4 regions of the Peribacillus sp. FW305-BF15 genome follow, and region 1 is predicted to be linked to each of the others. Evidence: riboswitches for the same ligand, from Rfam matches in the RefSeq annotation. Region 1 holds a riboswitch; each other region holds the start of a gene.
What was found. A riboswitch is a leader RNA that binds a small molecule or an ion and turns the genes downstream of it on or off. The one in region 1 is predicted to bind S-adenosylmethionine.

Region 1 (4,195 bases):
ATCTTGAGTTCCAAGACCCACATAGTTTGAAACTTGAACTGGTTGAGCGTAAAGAAGGTAAAAATAGCGAGTGGTCATTCGGCGGTGTACCAGCTGATAAGGCGGTCAAGGGTTTCGGCGGAGCTGTATTATTGACGTCAAAACCGATCAAAACGATGGAACTTTTAGAGGAAGTGATGGGCCTTCAAAAGGTTGGGGAAGAGGGCGATTTCATCCGCTTCAAATCCACATCGGATATCGGCAATTTGATCGATGTTAAAAAAACGGTTTTACCAAACGGTAAAATCGGAGTGGGAACTGTCCATCACATTGCATGGCGTGCGAGCGATAATGAAGATCATAAAGAATGGAGGGAGCATATCGGTAACCATGGCTATGGTGTGACACCCTTTACAGACCGACAATACTTCAATGCCATTTATTTCAGGGAAGATGGAGGCATACTCTTTGAAGTAGCCACAGATCCACCTGGCTTTGCTCATGATGAAACGAAAGAAACGATGGGCAGTAAATTAATGCTGCCGCCATGGTTGGAAGAAAAGCGGGAAGTTATGGAAAAAACGTTACTGCCGGCAGTGCCGAGAGTACTAGAGGAGGATAAATGATGAAACATATTTTTCAAAAAGGAAGTAATCCAGAAGCCCCGTTACTACTGCTGTTACATGGCACTGGAGGAACGGAAACAGATCTCTTGCCATTATCCGAAATGGTTTCACCGGGTTCGTCCGTACTGAGCGTACGGGGAAATGTACTTGAAAATGGAATGCCCCGTTATTTCCGACGGTTAGCTGAAGGGGTTTTTGATGAAGAGGATTTGATTTTCCGAACGAAGGAGCTTTATGACTTCTTGGAATCAGCGTCCGGAAAATATGACTTCGACCGTGACAGAGTGGTGGCATTAGGTTATTCCAATGGTGCAAATATAGCGGCAAGTTTGCTGTTCCATTACGAGGGGGCCTTACAAGGAGCAATTCTTCATCATCCAATGGTTCCAAGACGAGGGATCGCTTTGCCGTCCCTTTCAGATATACCTGTATTTATTGCTGCAGGTAAAAACGATCCGATTTGCCCGGCAGAAGAAACTGAAGAACTTAATCAACTTTTACAGCAAGCTGGCGCAACAGTTGAAGTTCAATGGGAAAATTATGGTCATCAGTTAACACGTTCAGAGGTTGATGCAGCAGGTTCATGGTTTCAAAAGAACTTTTTATAAGAATGAGAGGGAATGAAGATGATTTCTGTTAACCCTGAAAGTCTGACTGAACGGGATAATTATAAGTTTTTGACTGGAAGCATTATACCGAGACCTATAGCGCTGGTTACGACACAATCCGAAACCGGTACAATCAATATAGCGCCGTTCAGCTTTTTTAACATAGTCAGTTCAAATCCTCCGATGATTTCCATTTCTGTTCAACGGAAAGAAGGAGTTTCAAAGGATACAGCCCGAAATGCAATTCAAACAGGTGAGTTCGTTGTTCATATCACAGACGAAAATAATGTTGCTGATGCAAATCGAACGGCCAAGGAACTCCCATCTGAAGAAAGTGAATTGGGTCTTACTAATTTCACGCTGGCTGTTAGTGATAGGGTATCCGTACCAGGATTGGAAGAAGCGAAGGTGCGTTTTGAATGTACATTAGAGCAATCGATTCCATTGGCAGGTTCCAAGAATGAACCTGGTTGTGATTTACTGATAGGGAAAATAGTCTGCTATCATATAGAGCAAGATATTTACCATAATGGCCGTATTGACCCGAATGGGCTAAAACCTGTAGCAAGATTAGCAGGTCATACTTATACAAAACTAGGGGAATTATTTGAAATAGAACGTCCTTAAGGAAAAAGAAAAAAATGGCGACATCTTTTAAGATGTTGCCATTTTTAAGACCAAAATGACCCCGGTTAGTTTTATTTGCCATTATAATACGCTTAGCGCCTGTTCCAAAAATAAGCAACCTTTTAATATTAATGCCGCAGACGCCATGATCGTTAGCATTTAAAAGGAAGTCTTTACATTCCGAAACAAAACTTGACAAATTTTTCATAGATTGATAAAGTTATAAAAAAATAATTTCTTATCCAGAGAGGTGGAGGGACTGGCCCTATGAAACCTCAGCAACAGGTCTACAAAGACACTGTGCTAATTCCAGGGGGTGAAACCTTGATAGATAAGACCGTACGTGTTTATTTGTCAGTAACGCACTCTTTTTTAGAGTGCGTTTTCGTTTTTTCTGGATGCAAGATTAAGGAGAGTAAGAATGGATAACAAAAGGAAGCATGATTTTCAAAGGCAAATGCAAGCACGGCATATAATAATGCTATCGCTTGGCGGGGTGATTGGAACTGGTTTATTCTTAAGTTCGGGTTATACGATTCAACAGGCTGGTCCGTTCGGAACCATCCTTTCGTATCTGATTGGTGCATTGGTGGTTTATCTAGTCATGCTATGTCTAGGTGAACTATCAGTGCATATGCCCGAGACAGGTGCGTTTCATAGTTACGCTGCCAAATACATCGGACCAGGGACAGGATATACAGTAGCCTGGTTGTATTGGCTAACCTGGACTGTTGCACTAGGTTCGGAATTCACGGCTGCAGGATTGTTGATGCAGCGATGGTTCCCATCAATCAGTGTCTGGATATGGAGTGCTCTATTTGCCATTTTGGTTTTGGCATTAAATGCGTGGACCGTTAAGTTTTTCGCTGAATCCGAATTCTGGTTTGCGTCTATAAAGGTATTTGCTATTGTAATATTCATTATTCTGGGAGCTGCGGCAATGATAGGTTTCATTCCAATGATTAACACACAATCAGCTCCGTTATTTTCCAATGTTACAAGTGCAGGTTTATTTCCAAACGGTGCTTTTGCCATTCTAATGACGATGCTCGCGGTGAATTTTGCATTTTCTGGAACTGAATTGATCGGAGTTGCAGCTGGAGAAACTGTGAATCCGGAAAAAACGATTCCAAAGGCAATCCGTATGACATTATGGAGATTGATTATCTTTTTTGTAGGTACCATCGTTGTTTTATCCGCATTATTGCCTGTTTCGGATGCAAGCGTATTAGAGAGCCCCTTTGTTGCCGTTCTAGAACGAATTGGAGTGCCGTATGCAGCGGATATTATGAACTTTGTTATATTAACTGCTATTTTGTCTGCTGCGAACTCAGGACTATATGCCTCATCCAGGATGCTTTGGTCACTTGCAGATAAGAAAACTATTTCACCAATATTTGCAAAATTGACAAAACGGGGTGTTCCCTTGAATGCAGTCCTTTTCAGTATGCTGGGCGGTGTTTTAGCACTTTTCTCGAGTATTATTGCGCCGGATACTGTATATATAGTGCTTGTATCCATTTCTGGACTAGCCGTGGTTATAGTTTGGATGAGTATTAGCGCGTCACAGTTTCTATTTCGCAGACGATATATAAACGAAGGAAACTCAGTTAATGATTTGGCTTATCATACACCATTATATCCATTCGTACCAATCGTTTCATTTATGCTATGTCTTGCTTCTTGCATAGGAATTGCATTTGATCCTACACAAAGAATAGCACTATATTGTGGCATTCCGTTTATTTTGTTTTGCTATGGAAGTTATTATCTGACACAAACCATAAAGAAAAGAGGAGTAGACCATGAAAAATAAAATTAACCCAATTGAAGAAATTTTACAAGGTCATTCAGTTATGATTTTGGACGGAGCTTTAGCTACAGAGCTTGAAAGTCATGGGTGTGATTTGGACGATCCCCTGTGGTCTGCACGTGTATTACTTGAAAATCCAGAAGTGATTTACCAGGTGCACTCTGACTACTTTCGAGCTGGTGCTGACTGTGCGATAACGGCAAGCTATCAAGCAACAGTTGAAGGTTTCGCCCTCCGCGGAATACAAGAAAAAGAGGCATTGGATCTAATCAGGAAAACGGTTTTACTAGCAAGAAAAGCAAGAGATGACTTTTGGAAGGAAGAATATCAAACGATTAGACCTAAGCCATTGGTTGCTGCATCAGTTGGACCTTATGGGGCTTATCTTGCAGATGGATCAGAGTATGTCGGGAATTATGGTGTTTCAGATGAAACTTTGGCGGCATTTCATCGCTCACGAATATCAGCTTTGATTGAAGCAGGAGCTGACATTTTAGCATTTGAAACGATTCCTTCCCTGCAAGAAGCAAAAGTATTACATT
Region 2 (4,195 bases), on a different contig from region 1:
AGCATCCATAGACCGTACAAAACATGATGAACCGGAAAAGAAAAAGACGACCCGAAAGAAAGCGGCACCGAAAAAAAAGAAACAAGCGTAAACAGGAAGCTGAGCGGAAGACGGATGATGTCGCTCGGCTTTCTGCTTGTTTTTGCAAGGAATCAGGCTTCTAATAAGATGAAAAGGTCTTGATAAAGAGGGAAGGAATGTACAAACAGGTGAGTCGATCACGATGCAAGAAACTGAATGGAATTACAGGAAATTAGTGGATATTGACGAAAGCAAAAAAAATTCGCTCCCTAAAGAGCGACAATGAGGAATTCAATCGTGAAAATCAACATATAGGCGAACGGTTGTAGTTTTCGACTATATATTGTGTTCATATTCTACCATATTTAATTCTGAAATAGCAACTAAATTACTGAAACTAACCTATGAATTTTTCTGGAAATCAATGATATTTCGCCCATTTCCGCCGCATATGGCTTTTTCATTTCATATACATATAAAAAGGTACTGAATAAAATGGATTTTTAGTATAATTTATACATATAGAACGATATAAATTTAATATGAATGGAAGATGCAAAATGGAAAATGGGAAAATCAAATCACTACATGCGGGGAAGCCGAAACAAGAAATTTTTTCGAATATCGATATCTTTTCAGCCATGGATAAACAAGCACAGGATAATTTGAAAGTGACTAAAGCTGGCATAATCGGTGATGGTGTCGGTAATGTAAAGTTCCATGGAGGTCCTGATCGGGCTTTGTGCTTTTACCCATTTGAGCATTATTCATTATGGAATGAAAAATTCTCTAAAGAGCTGGATATCCCTGCATTCGGTGAAAATTTAACTATAGGGGGGATGAAGGAAGAAACAACATATATCGGCGATATTTATCAAATAGGCGATGTGATTGTTCAAATTAACCAAGGGAGGATACCTTGTTCGACCATTTCCCTCTTCAATCAAGAACCTAAGTTTTTGGAACTCGTGCTGAAAACGAGTTTCACTGGTTATTTTGCAAGAGTACTTCAAGAAGGAACGATAAATAAACAAAACGAGATTGTGCTGATAGATCGTCTACAAGAAAAAATTTCTGTCCATTACGCAGCAGAGGTCATCCTTCATAAACGGGATGGGCTTGAAGGTGCTAAGGCTTTACTAACACTAGACTCGTTAGCGGAAGACTGGAAACAAAGGATCTTGAAGAGGGTTCAAGCAGCAAAAGATTGAATGATTTTTGCAAAAGTGAAAAAAATGTCGATCAGGTATTGAAATTGACAGACTATTAATGTAAATTAAATATAATCAAATTTTGAAATCTTATGAAAATTATATAAATGGATCTTATCGAGAGAGGTGGAGGGACTGGCCCGAAGAAACCTCAGCAACCAGCTTACGCAAAGGTGCTAAATCCAGCAAGCAGAGCTTGATAGATGAGGAGAATGTTTCAAAAACCTTCTTCTTTGAGAAGGTTTTTTTTCCTTTTCTCTCATACTCATAGAATACGACAAAAACAGGATTGTTTTTGAGAGAGGGTGTAATGATGAATTTTCGTAAAGAATTAAAAGAAAGAATGCTGGTTGGGGAAGGGGCAATGGGGACCTTGCTTTACTCTAATGGCATTGATCAATGTTATGAGGAATTAAACTGCACGAACCCAGATCAAATAGAGTCCATCCATCGAGCCTATCTGGAAGCTGGTGCAGATATCCTTCAATCGAATACATACGGAGCCAATTTCAATAAATTGAAGCGGTATGGACTTGAAGATGAAGTGAGCAGAATCAATCGCCAGGGAGTCATTCTTGCTAAAAAAGCGGCAAAAGGAAAGGCATACGTCTTCGGCACCATAGGGGCACAGCGGAGTATCAGGAAATCGGATTTAAGCATGGAAGAGATAAAACGGGCTTTTCGTGAACAGCTATACAGTCTGTTGATGGAAAATCCTGATGGGATTCTTCTGGAAACATTTTATGACCTGGAAGAACTGGAAACCGTCCTGCAAATCGTTAAAAATGAAACCGGACTGCCGATTATCGCAAATGTCTCGATGCATGAACTGGGTAATCTTCAAAATGGAATCCATTTAAATGAAGCCTTTCAAAAACTCGAGCAATTGGGTGCCGATGTGGTTGGTGTGAATTGCCGCCTTGGACCACATCATATGATTCGGGCCTTGGAAGAAGTGAGTTTGCCAAAGCAAGCATCGATTGCCATTTACCCTAACGCCAGCCTGCCGGATTATGTCGATGGGAGGCTCGTTTATAAAGCTGTCCCGGAATATTTCGGTTCTAGTGCCCTGGAACTTCGTGAGCAAGGCGCCGCGATCATAGGAGGGTGCTGTGGAACGACTCCACTGCATATTCAAGCTGTAAAGCATGCAATTGGAAGTTTGGCTCCCGTGAAAGAGAAATTTACGAAATCCCGTGAAATAGAAGTAATTGAGGTGAACGATAGGGAATTGGAACTTCCCCTTTACGAAAAGGCCAAAACGGAACGGACGATTCTCGTTGAGCTTGATCCACCGAAAAAGCTAGGGATAGAGAGTTTCATGACTGGTGCTGAGGTTTTGAAAAAAGCAGGGGTCGATTCCATTACATTAGCGGATAATTCACTTGCCTCACCAAGGATATCGAATGATGCACTGGCTAATTTACTGAAGAACCAATTGAATATAAATCCGATGGTGCATATAACATGCCGTGATCGAAATTTGATTGGCCTGCAGTCACATTTAATGGGTCTGCAGACGGTAGGGCTGAACGAAATATTGATCATCACCGGAGACCCTTCAAAAATTGGGGACTTCCCGGGTGCCACTTCGGTTTACGATTTATCTTCCTTTGACCTGATAAGTATGGTCAAACAATTTAATGAAGGTCTTTCCTATTCCGGTCAAAGTTTGGGTCAACGGGCAAATTTTAAAATTGCGGCAGCTTTTAATCCCAATGTGAAATATCTGGATAAAGCCGTACTGAGAATGGAAAAGAAGATTGCCTGCGGTGCTCAATCCTTTTTGACACAGCCAATTTATTCCGTAGAGCAAATCGAAGAAGTATATGAAGCGACAAAACATCTGGAAACCCCGATTTTCATCGGTATCATGCCCTTAACAAGCACCCGGAACGCCGAATTCATCCATAATGAGATCCCGGGCATCAAATTGCCTGATAATGTTAGAAGGGCCATGGCTCTAGCGGGGGATGACCCTGTAAAGTCAAGGATTGAAGGGGTGAATATCGCGCGGGAACTGGTGGACGCGGCTAGGGAAAAATTCAAGGGCATATATTTAATCACTCCATTCCTTCGCTATGAAATGACGGCGGAACTAACGAAATATATTAGAAAAGTCGATAGTAAACAGACATCAGAGGTGGCAGTACATGAATAAAAAAGCGATTCAAGATCAGTTAAATTCTAAGATTCTCCTACTTGATGGGGCGATGGGAACGATGCTTCAAGCGGAGAATTTGACAGCAGACGATTTTGGCGGGGAACAATTCGAGGGCTGCAATGAATATTTATCACTGACGCAACCGGAAATCATCCAATCGATTCATGAAAAATATTTAGCAGCGGGCGCAGATATCATAGAAACAAATACCTTTGGAGCGACCAGCATCGTCCTTGAGGAATACCAAATAAGTACGATTGCCTACAAGCTAAATAAAATTTCAGCTGAGCTTGCCGTTAAAGCTTGTGAAAAGTATTCCAATGATGAATGGCCAAGATATGTAGCTGGCTCGATGGGCCCCACTACAAAAACGCTATCTGTAACGGGCGGAACGACTTTTGATGTTTTAACAGATTCTTATGAAGAGCAGGCACTGGGTCTCTTGGATGGCGGGGTAGACTTGCTGTTGGTGGAAACCTGTCAGGATATGCTTAATGTCAAGGCTGCCTTTTCTGGAATCAAAGCAGCATTCGCTAAAACGGGAAAAGATGTGCCTGTCATCATATCAGGAACAATCGAACCGATGGGCACGACACTTGCCGGCCAGTCCATAGAAGCTTTTTATTTATCGGTTGAACATATGAAGCCCGTAGCTGTCGGCCTTAATTGTGCAACAGGGCCGGAATTCATGATAGACCATATCAGGACACTTGCAGATATATCAAATAGCGCCATCAGCTGTTATCCGAATGCCGGGCTCCCTGATGAAGAAGGCCACTATCATGAATCACCTACATCC
Region 3 (4,195 bases), on a different contig from region 1:
AGACGAATCGGGCTCGCTTTTCATATACGAAGTGAACTCAAAGCCGATGCAATTCGATGAAGAAGAAATTGAAACAAACAGGCTTTTGCATTTAAAAAATCTTTTCATTGAATTAACTTTTCCCAACCTGAAAAGAAAATAACACCTCCAGCTGCCGTTTTCCATTATAATCGAATGAGAAACAGTATATATGGAGGTAATACATATGATCACTCATTTTCAATGGGAACCATTGCATAAGAATCTGCCAGGATGGAAAATTTCCTTTTATTTCAACAAGCAGGCAGTCAAAGCCTTATATCACAAAGATGGATCCATCGAGTGGACAGCCAATCCGCCTTCCGAAACAGATGAAACCCAACTCAAAAGCATGATACATGATTTAATGATCTTCCATGTTTATGAATGAAACCCCTTTACATTCATGAAATCGCTAAACAGAATAAAAAAAACTCCTTTGCCTAAAACTAAAGAAAAGGCTAGGAGGGATTTCTTTTGGATAAAGAAAAAATGACATTTTTGAAGGATACCGAATATGATGGCAAGGACTCCGTTTACCTGGATATCGACCGTATCATCAATGAAGGAATGGCGGGCGGAAATGTGTATGAAGTCGCTAACCTTCAGAACATCGAAGAAGCACATGATTTTTATGATGAAACAGATCCCAATGTCAATAAATGAATAATGTGGGCTCTCTTATGGAGAGCTCTCTTTTATATCAGTCAGACCGTTAAACGGATAGCAATCAAATAGTCCCATTCTCCCTCGCACTTAAAATATTTTCGTTTAATATCGATGTAATGATATGCTCTGAATCCCATTCATGCCCAGATATCTCGATAAGGGGATAGCGATTCGGTAAAACGACCTGCTGGATTTCACGAACGGTCAGCCCTTGAGAATGCAAGCGTAAAATTTCCCCTTGGAGGTTTTCCAGATAATCCAGTTTTTTTCGAAACATCTCCTTCCCATCAGGGACATGCCCAGCATGACAGCAAAACACTTCCCCGAAGTCATATTGAAGCAATCTTTTTATCGAATCGATGATTACCGGGACGGACTCTTCCCGTAAAACAAGCTTTGTTTTTGGGGTTACGAAAAGGTCTCCTGAAAAGAGCACGCCATTATTGTGATTCAAATACACCATATGGTCCTTTGCATGACCTGGGGTAAAAATCGGCTCCCACGTTTCGGTACGGGAACGAATGGCCTTCCCTAGCGGCTCAGCTTTAAAGGCGTCTCTCTTTCCCCAGAAAATTTTGCGATATTCAGGATATTCAGCATCCTTTGCACAAACCTCAACCGACATCGGGTGAATGAAAAGAGGGACCTTTTTATGTTCCTGTATCCAGGCAGCACCCCCCGTATGGTCTTCATGATAGTGAGTCAGGGCCACTGAGTCGAAGTCTGCGGATTCATAGAATGGAATAAGCTCTTCCAATAAAATCTGTGCGCCAGTATCTATCAATAGGCCATCCGTTAAAAAGACATACACACTCATCCCCGCCTTGTTCCCGCCAGGAGTCCCATGCACGCAAACCACATCATTTATCGTCTTGATCTCTATCATTCGGTTTCCTCCCCATCATTGTATAAATATAGTTTCATCTTCCTTTTTTTAACTTTACTATAATAACTGTAGTACCACTTTACCTTTTTGACAAGGAAATATTGGAATGAATAGCCTCGATGAAAATGCTGGATTATTGCTTAATAGCCCATTTTCCATGAATCGTTTTAACGGACTGTACCAGATTTAATGACAAAAAAGTAAAAGTAACGATTGACAATGCCGGATTTTACAAATAATATAGATTATATTATAAAACTTGAAATATTCTAAAATAATAATTTACTTATCAAGAGTGACGGAGGGATCAGGCCCTGTGATGTCCGGCAACCGCCCTTAGGGAACGGTGCCAATTCCTGCAGAATGATTGCATTCTGAAAGATAAGCCGAGATATGATTTCGCTGCCTCTTTCTGAATGATAGAGGCAGCTTTTTTAATGTTTAAGGGGGAAAGCTCATGATTGAAATCCGTTCAGTCCGAAAGGAATACGTCTCGAAGAAAAACCGAGTTATCGGAGTGGATAACGTAACTTTAACCATTCAAACTGGTGAAATATATGGAATTGTCGGCTACAGCGGAGCTGGAAAAAGCTCATTGCTCCGCTGCTTGAATTTGCTTGAACGTCCGACAGGTGGAAATATCATTATCGACGGCATTGATTTAACCTCTTTATCTAGCAAAGAGCTTCGTAAACAACGGCAAAAAATCGGGATGATATTCCAGCACTTTTCCCTGGTCAGTTCAAAAACCGTTTATGAAAATGTCGCTTTCGCCTTAAGGGCCGCGCATCGATCGAAGGACGCGACTATGTTACGTGTATTGGAATTGTTGGAAATAGTGGGGCTCAGCGATAAGAAAGATGTCTATCCTGCACAGCTTAGCGGTGGACAGAAGCAACGGGTCGGCATAGCTCGCGCGTTAGCAAATGAACCCACTGTACTATTATGTGATGAAGCGACTTCAGCCCTTGATCCAACAACTACAAAAGCGATTTTACAGTTATTGAAAAAGATAAGCAGTGAGCTTGGTATCACCATCGTGTTGATTACACATGAAATGGAAGTGGTCAAAGAACTATGCCACCGAGTCGCCGTGATGCAGGATGGCCGGGTAATTGAAGAAGGACCCGTTTATGAAATATTTTCACAGCCCAAACAGGAGTTAACGAAGCAATTCATTAGCAGTGTACTGGATTTCGAACTCCCTTCGCACTTGATTGAAGAAAGTGAAGGTACGATTATTAAGATCCAATTCGAAGGGCAAACCGCCGGTGAATCGATTCTTTCGGATACTCTCCAATCCCATGCAGTAAAGGGAAATATTTTACACGGTAAAATTGAGTATATCCAGGATGTTCCTTTAGGCTTTTTAATCATCGAGTTAATTGGCGATGCCGTCCAAATTCATTCGGCATTGGAATATATAAAAAATCGTTCCAGTTCTGTGGAGGTGTTAAAACATGTCACTGCTTAATCCCATCGTAAATATTTTACCTGATCTTAATAAAGCCTTTCTTGAAACGATTTATATGGTCGGCGTTTCTCTTGCAGTAGCCCTGCTGATCGGTTTACCGCTTGGAGTATTGCTATTTACAACAACAAGGAATTTATTTTTTGAAAATGGCATCGTGAATCGATCTCTCGGTTTCGCAGTCAATATTGTCCGTTCAATCCCGTTCATCATTCTTTTGGTCGCCCTCCTTCCTTTAACGGACCTACTTACAGGATCGACGATAGGGCCAAGAGCAGCTTCTGTTTCCCTGTCCGTATCCGCAATCCCTTTTTTTGCAAGGATTGTTGAAACGGCATTACGTGAAATAGACAGAGGAGTGATTGAAGCTGCAATTGCCGTAGGTGCCACTCCATGGATGATCATTAAGGATGTACTTCTTCCAGAGGCAAAACCGGGAATCATTCAAGGACTGACATTAACGACCATTTCGCTTATCGGTTACTCAGCAATGGCTGGGACAATCGGCGGTGGCGGAATTGGCGACCTGGCCATCCGGTACGGATATTACCGATATGACAACACAGTCATGATCACGACGATCGTCGTGCTGATCTGCCTTGTGCAACTCATTCAAATGGTTGGTGACAAAGTTTCATACATAGTTAACAAGCGATAGGTTTAATCACTTTTTTTAATGACTCAATACATTTCATTACTCAGGAGGAATTTCAAATGAAGAAAATAGCTTCGTTATTATCAGTCTGTGCACTTGCACTCGGCTTGGCAGCTTGCGGGAGCGATGATGCATCCCCAAATACAGAAGACAAAAAAGAATTGAAGATCGGGGCGACTACCGGGCCGTACGCCGATATGGTTAAGGAGGCCATCAAACCAGGTCTGGAAGATCTCGGATACAAAATAGAGATCGTCGAATTCACCGACTATATCCAGCCGAATAAGTCGCTTGGCAACAACTCGATCGACGCCAACCTTTTCCAGCATAAAGTGTACATGGATAACTTCGCTAAAGAAAATGATTTAAAGCTTTCCGACCTTATCATAGTTCCAACAGCGCCAATGGGCATATATTCTAATAAGTATAATTCATTGAAAGAAGTGAAAGACGGTACATCCCTTGCAGTGCCCAATGATCCGGTTAACCTGGCACG
Region 4 (4,195 bases), on a different contig from region 1:
CGATAGATAACACTAAGATTAATGCAAATCCTAAAAACTTTTTCATCCTATTCATCTCCCTTTATCTTTTGTCCAATTTAGATGTAATCACATCTCCAATAATTTGAATTATGAAGACGATAATTAGAATAACGATTGTCGCTACAAGCGTAACGTCATTTTGATTTCTTTGATAGCCGTCCAAATAGGCTAGGTTACCAAGCCCGCCAGCGCCGATGACCCCGGCCATTGCGGTATATCCAACCAATGCAATCGATGTTACGGTAATCCCGGAAATAAGGGCAGGCATCGACTCTGGAAGAAGGACCTTCCAAATGATCGTGCTCGTTTTTGCCCCCATCGATTTAGCGGCTTCAATTACACCTTTATCGATTTCACGAAGGCCGATTTCAACCATACGCGCATAAAATGGGGCAGCACCGATAATAAGTGCCGGCAGTGCAGCGTTCTCACCGATCATGGAACCGACAAGCGCTTTAGTGAAAGGAATGAGCAGCACGATCAAAATAAGAAATGGAATGGAACGGAATATATTGACGACAGCACTCATGATTCCGTTGACAGCCCGGTTTTGCCACATATTACCCTTCCCTGTCAGGAAAAGGATCAATCCTAGTATTATGCCTATAAAAAAGGTTGCCACTACAGAGACGCTTGTCATGTAAAGCGTTTCTTTCGTAGCTTCAATGATGTCTTCCCAATCAACATTCGGCAATAATTCTTCAAGCATGAGTAATCACCTCCACGCCTACCTGCTGTGCTCTAATGAATTCGATTGCGCGGAGCATTTCATCCTCTTTGCCATCTAGATGGATAAACAATGTTCCATATGAACCGCTTCTTGTTTGGGATATCTTACCTTGAACGATATTGACATCCAACTCGAAGTTACGTACAAGCTTGGTGATCAATGGGCTTTCTGCATGATCACCTACAAAGGTCAATTGAATCACTTTGCCTGCTGGATAGCGTTCGAGCAAATGGTCCATCGTTTCTTTCGTTTCTTCCGGTTCCGTTACCTGTTGCACGAAACGCTTCGTCATTTGTTCTTTAGGATTCTTGAAGACATCCAGGACAGGACCCTGTTCAACAACCTGCCCGCTTTCCATCACGGCGACGCGATGGCAGATTTTACGTATTACATGCATTTCATGCGTAATCAAGACGATCGTCAATCCCAAACGCTGATTGATGTCAACAAGCAATTCGAGTATGGAGTCGGTAGTCTGCGGATCCAATGCAGAAGTCGCTTCATCACACAGCAGCACTTTAGGGTCATTTGCCAGAGCCCTGGCTATGCCCACCCTTTGCTTTTGCCCTCCGCTTAATTGCGAAGGATAGGCCTTTTCCCTGCCTTCAAGTCCGACTAACTTGATCAATTCGTTCACACGCTTGGTGCGTTCAGGTTTAGAAATACCTGCAATTTCCAACGGGAAAGATATATTCTCCTGAACGGTCCTTGACCATAATAGATTGAAATGCTGGAAAATCATGCTGATTTCTTGACGGGCCTTACGGAGCTGAGCCCCTTTAATTTTTGAAATTTCCTTTTCAGCCACCACAACGGATCCCTCTGTCGGTGTTTCCAATCCATTGAGCATTCTGATCAAAGTACTTTTCCCCGCTCCACTGTAACCGATGATCCCGAAAATCTCGCCTTTATTTATTTCAACATTCACATTATTTACAGCCTTGATCGTCTCACTGTTTCCTTTTCCTGTTCGGAACAGCTTACTGACTTTCGTCAATGTAATCATTAACCCTCACCTCTTTTATCCAATAAAACCTATGAACTTAGTTGATTTCTCTACATTATTAGTCTGTTTCTCCTATCATGTAAAAGTTTTCCCAATTAAAATAGAAAAAACCTTTCTGCATGAGCAGAAAGGCAGGTGAAGAAACAGGCCTTCCTCTCATCTTCCAAAGTGATTAAACTTTGTGTGAATTGGCACCTTTCCAAGGAAATCTCCTTGTCGGTTGCCGGGTTTCATCGGGCACATCCCTCCACCTCTCTTGATAAGAGCTAATATATAGAATATTTGTACATCATTAAGTTCTTTAGTATGGAGAAATTTTATCATAGATAAAAAAGGAGCGCAATGTATATTATTTCTAGTACAAGAATGAACAGGAACTTTGCTTAAAGCGTTTTGGAAGTCAAGGAGACGATGTTCGTCGCCTTTTCAATTGCCTGCTCCAAATCTTCTATTAAGTCGTCTACATTTTCAATCCCAATCGATAAACGGACTTGATCGGCGCTTACACCCGCTTTCGCAAGACCCGCCTCATTCAATTGTTGATGGGTCGTACTTGCTGGGTGGATGATCAAGCTCTTCGCATCCCCTACATTCGCCACATGGGACCATAATTCCACCGAATTGATAAGTTTTGCCCCAGCTTCGCGATTACCTTGAATCCCAAATGTCACGACAGATCCAGCTCCCTTTGGCAAATATTTATCCGAAAGGGCTTTATCGGGATGATCCTCATCACCAGGATGTGAAACCCAGGTCACGGCAGGATGGTTTTTTAAATATTGGATGACAGACTTGGTGTTTGATAGATGCTCTTTCATCCTTACATGCAGCGTTTCAAGTCCAAGCGTAAACTGGAATGCACTTTGGGCACTTAGCGCAGGGCCCAAATCACGTAGTAACTGGACCCGGGCTTTCGTTATGAATGCGGCAGGGCCAACTGCCTCGGCGTATACCAGACCGTCGTAACTTGGGTCAGGCTCCGTGAAGCCAGGATAGTTCGGCGAGTTCCAATCGAATTTCCCTCCATCAACGATGACACCGCCTAGCGTCGTTCCATTTCCAAGAAGCCATTTTGTAGCGGAATGGATGACAATATCCGCTCCAAAATCAATTGGTCTGCAAAGATACGGTGTCGCGAAGGTATTATCAATGATTAAAGGTATGCCGGCTTCGTGGGCGATTTCCGCTACCGCTTCAATATCGAGCACCCTCAAACTTGGATTTCCGATCGTTTCAGCAAAAATGGCTTTAGTTCTTGGTGTAATCGCCCTTTTGAAATTCTCAGGGTCATCGGGAGAAACGAACTTCACTTTGATCCCATATTTAGGAAGAGTGTTTTCGAAAAGGTTATACGTACCGCCATATAATGTAGAGGCTGAAACAATCTCATCCCCTGCAGCAGCAATATTCAGGATTGAAAGTGAGATGGCAGCCATTCCGCTTGCCGTTGCCAATCCGCCGATACCGCCTTCCAATAAGGCCATTCTTTCCTCAAAAACGCTGACCGTGGGATTATGAAGCCGTGAATATATATAGCCATTCTCCTTCAGGCCAAATAAATTTGCTGCATGGTCGGTGTCCTTGAACAAGTATGCATTGCTTTGGTAGATAGGAACGGCACGGACACCTGTTTCATCAGCTTGCAGACCGCCATGAACACTCAATGTTTCAAAACGCAACTTTTTCTCTGACATTTAATTTCACCTTTTTCTATGGATTTAGTTGGATTTATATGAAATCTGGCTTTTTATAAACAAAAAAACCACTTCAATAAGAAGAGGTTTCAAGAATACACCTCATCTACCAGAGCCAACACTCTGCTGGAATTAGCACCGTATATAAAAATTTATACCGGTTGCCGGGCTTCGTCGGGCCAGTCCCTCCGCCACTCTTGATAAGAACTATTAAATTCTGCCATTACTTAATTCAAAATATAGCATTTTAGATTAAATCAGTCAATGAATTGTTAGAATATTCTTTGTTTATTTCCTGCTCTCATTCAAATGTCAGCAACAAAGAAAACCAACCGCGGTTCTGATTGGTTTCCTAACTGATTTCCTTAAGCAATCCGTACAAATAAGGAACGGATTGAAAGGCATATATTTTCTTGTGCAGCTGCCCTTCTTTGAAAAGCAATAAGCAAGGAACACTTTCGATTTCATATGATTCGGCAATTGCTTGGATATAGTTCATATTCATTTTGCCTGCCTTCAATTCGGGGAAAAGCTCCAAGGATATCGTCAGCATCTTGGAGGCCACCTGACAGGTTCCGCATAAAGGTGTATATAAATATAAGCAAAAGGTTTCCCCATTTTCAACAGCAAGCTTACACTCTTCTTCTTTCCATTCCTGCATCAATTAGTCGTTCACCCTTTGACTTAAAAATTTCATTTTCACATTCATATTGGCAGATAGGAGCACAGTTGCGATATGATGTT

Region 2: linked by a shared signal. The riboswitch ahead of AC3WLU_RS20770 (bifunctional homocysteine S-methyltransferase/methylenetetrahydrofolate reductase) and the one ahead of mmuP (S-methylmethionine permease) in region 1 are both predicted to bind S-adenosylmethionine.
Region 3: linked by a shared signal. The riboswitch ahead of AC3WLU_RS08590 (methionine ABC transporter ATP-binding protein) and the one ahead of mmuP (S-methylmethionine permease) in region 1 are both predicted to bind S-adenosylmethionine.
Region 4: linked by a shared signal. The riboswitch ahead of AC3WLU_RS07045 (methionine ABC transporter ATP-binding protein) and the one ahead of mmuP (S-methylmethionine permease) in region 1 are both predicted to bind S-adenosylmethionine.

The regions. Positions count from the first base shown of each region.
Region 1 covers NZ_JBYSYV010000012.1:144,072-148,266, reverse strand. The annotation lists gene AC3WLU_RS14930 (ring-cleaving dioxygenase) at 1-605, shown strand, start outside; gene AC3WLU_RS14925 (alpha/beta hydrolase) at 605-1,213, shown strand; gene AC3WLU_RS14920 (flavin reductase family protein) at 1,232-1,840, shown strand; SAM riboswitch class I at 2,076-2,178, shown strand; gene mmuP (S-methylmethionine permease) at 2,262-3,656, shown strand; gene mmuM (homocysteine S-methyltransferase) at 3,646-4,195, shown strand, end outside.
Region 2 covers NZ_JBYSYV010000023.1:7,908-12,102, forward strand. The annotation lists gene ku (non-homologous end joining protein Ku) at 1-91, shown strand, start outside; gene AC3WLU_RS20765 (MOSC domain-containing protein) at 582-1,232, shown strand; SAM riboswitch class I at 1,344-1,442, shown strand; gene AC3WLU_RS20770 (bifunctional homocysteine S-methyltransferase/methylenetetrahydrofolate reductase) at 1,546-3,393, shown strand; gene metH (methionine synthase) at 3,386-4,195, shown strand, end outside.
Region 3 covers NZ_JBYSYV010000006.1:219,465-223,659, reverse strand. The annotation lists gene AC3WLU_RS08610 (YheC/YheD family endospore coat-associated protein) at 1-142, shown strand, start outside; gene AC3WLU_RS08605 (YheE family protein) at 206-409, shown strand; gene AC3WLU_RS08600 (hypothetical protein) at 496-684, shown strand; gene AC3WLU_RS08595 (MBL fold metallo-hydrolase) at 749-1,573, opposite strand; SAM riboswitch class I at 1,857-1,961, shown strand; gene AC3WLU_RS08590 (methionine ABC transporter ATP-binding protein) at 2,031-3,047, shown strand; gene AC3WLU_RS08585 (methionine ABC transporter permease) at 3,034-3,702, shown strand; gene AC3WLU_RS08580 (MetQ/NlpA family ABC transporter substrate-binding protein) at 3,759-4,195, shown strand, end outside.
Region 4 covers NZ_JBYSYV010000005.1:151,881-156,075, forward strand. The annotation lists gene AC3WLU_RS07035 (MetQ/NlpA family ABC transporter substrate-binding protein) at 1-46, opposite strand, end outside; gene AC3WLU_RS07040 (methionine ABC transporter permease) at 62-730, opposite strand; gene AC3WLU_RS07045 (methionine ABC transporter ATP-binding protein) at 723-1,757, opposite strand; SAM riboswitch class I at 1,911-2,023, opposite strand; gene AC3WLU_RS07050 (O-acetylhomoserine aminocarboxypropyltransferase/cysteine synthase family protein) at 2,141-3,451, opposite strand; SAM riboswitch class I at 3,551-3,658, opposite strand; gene AC3WLU_RS07055 (thioredoxin family protein) at 3,804-4,112, opposite strand; gene AC3WLU_RS07060 (toprim domain-containing protein) at 4,116-4,195, opposite strand, start outside.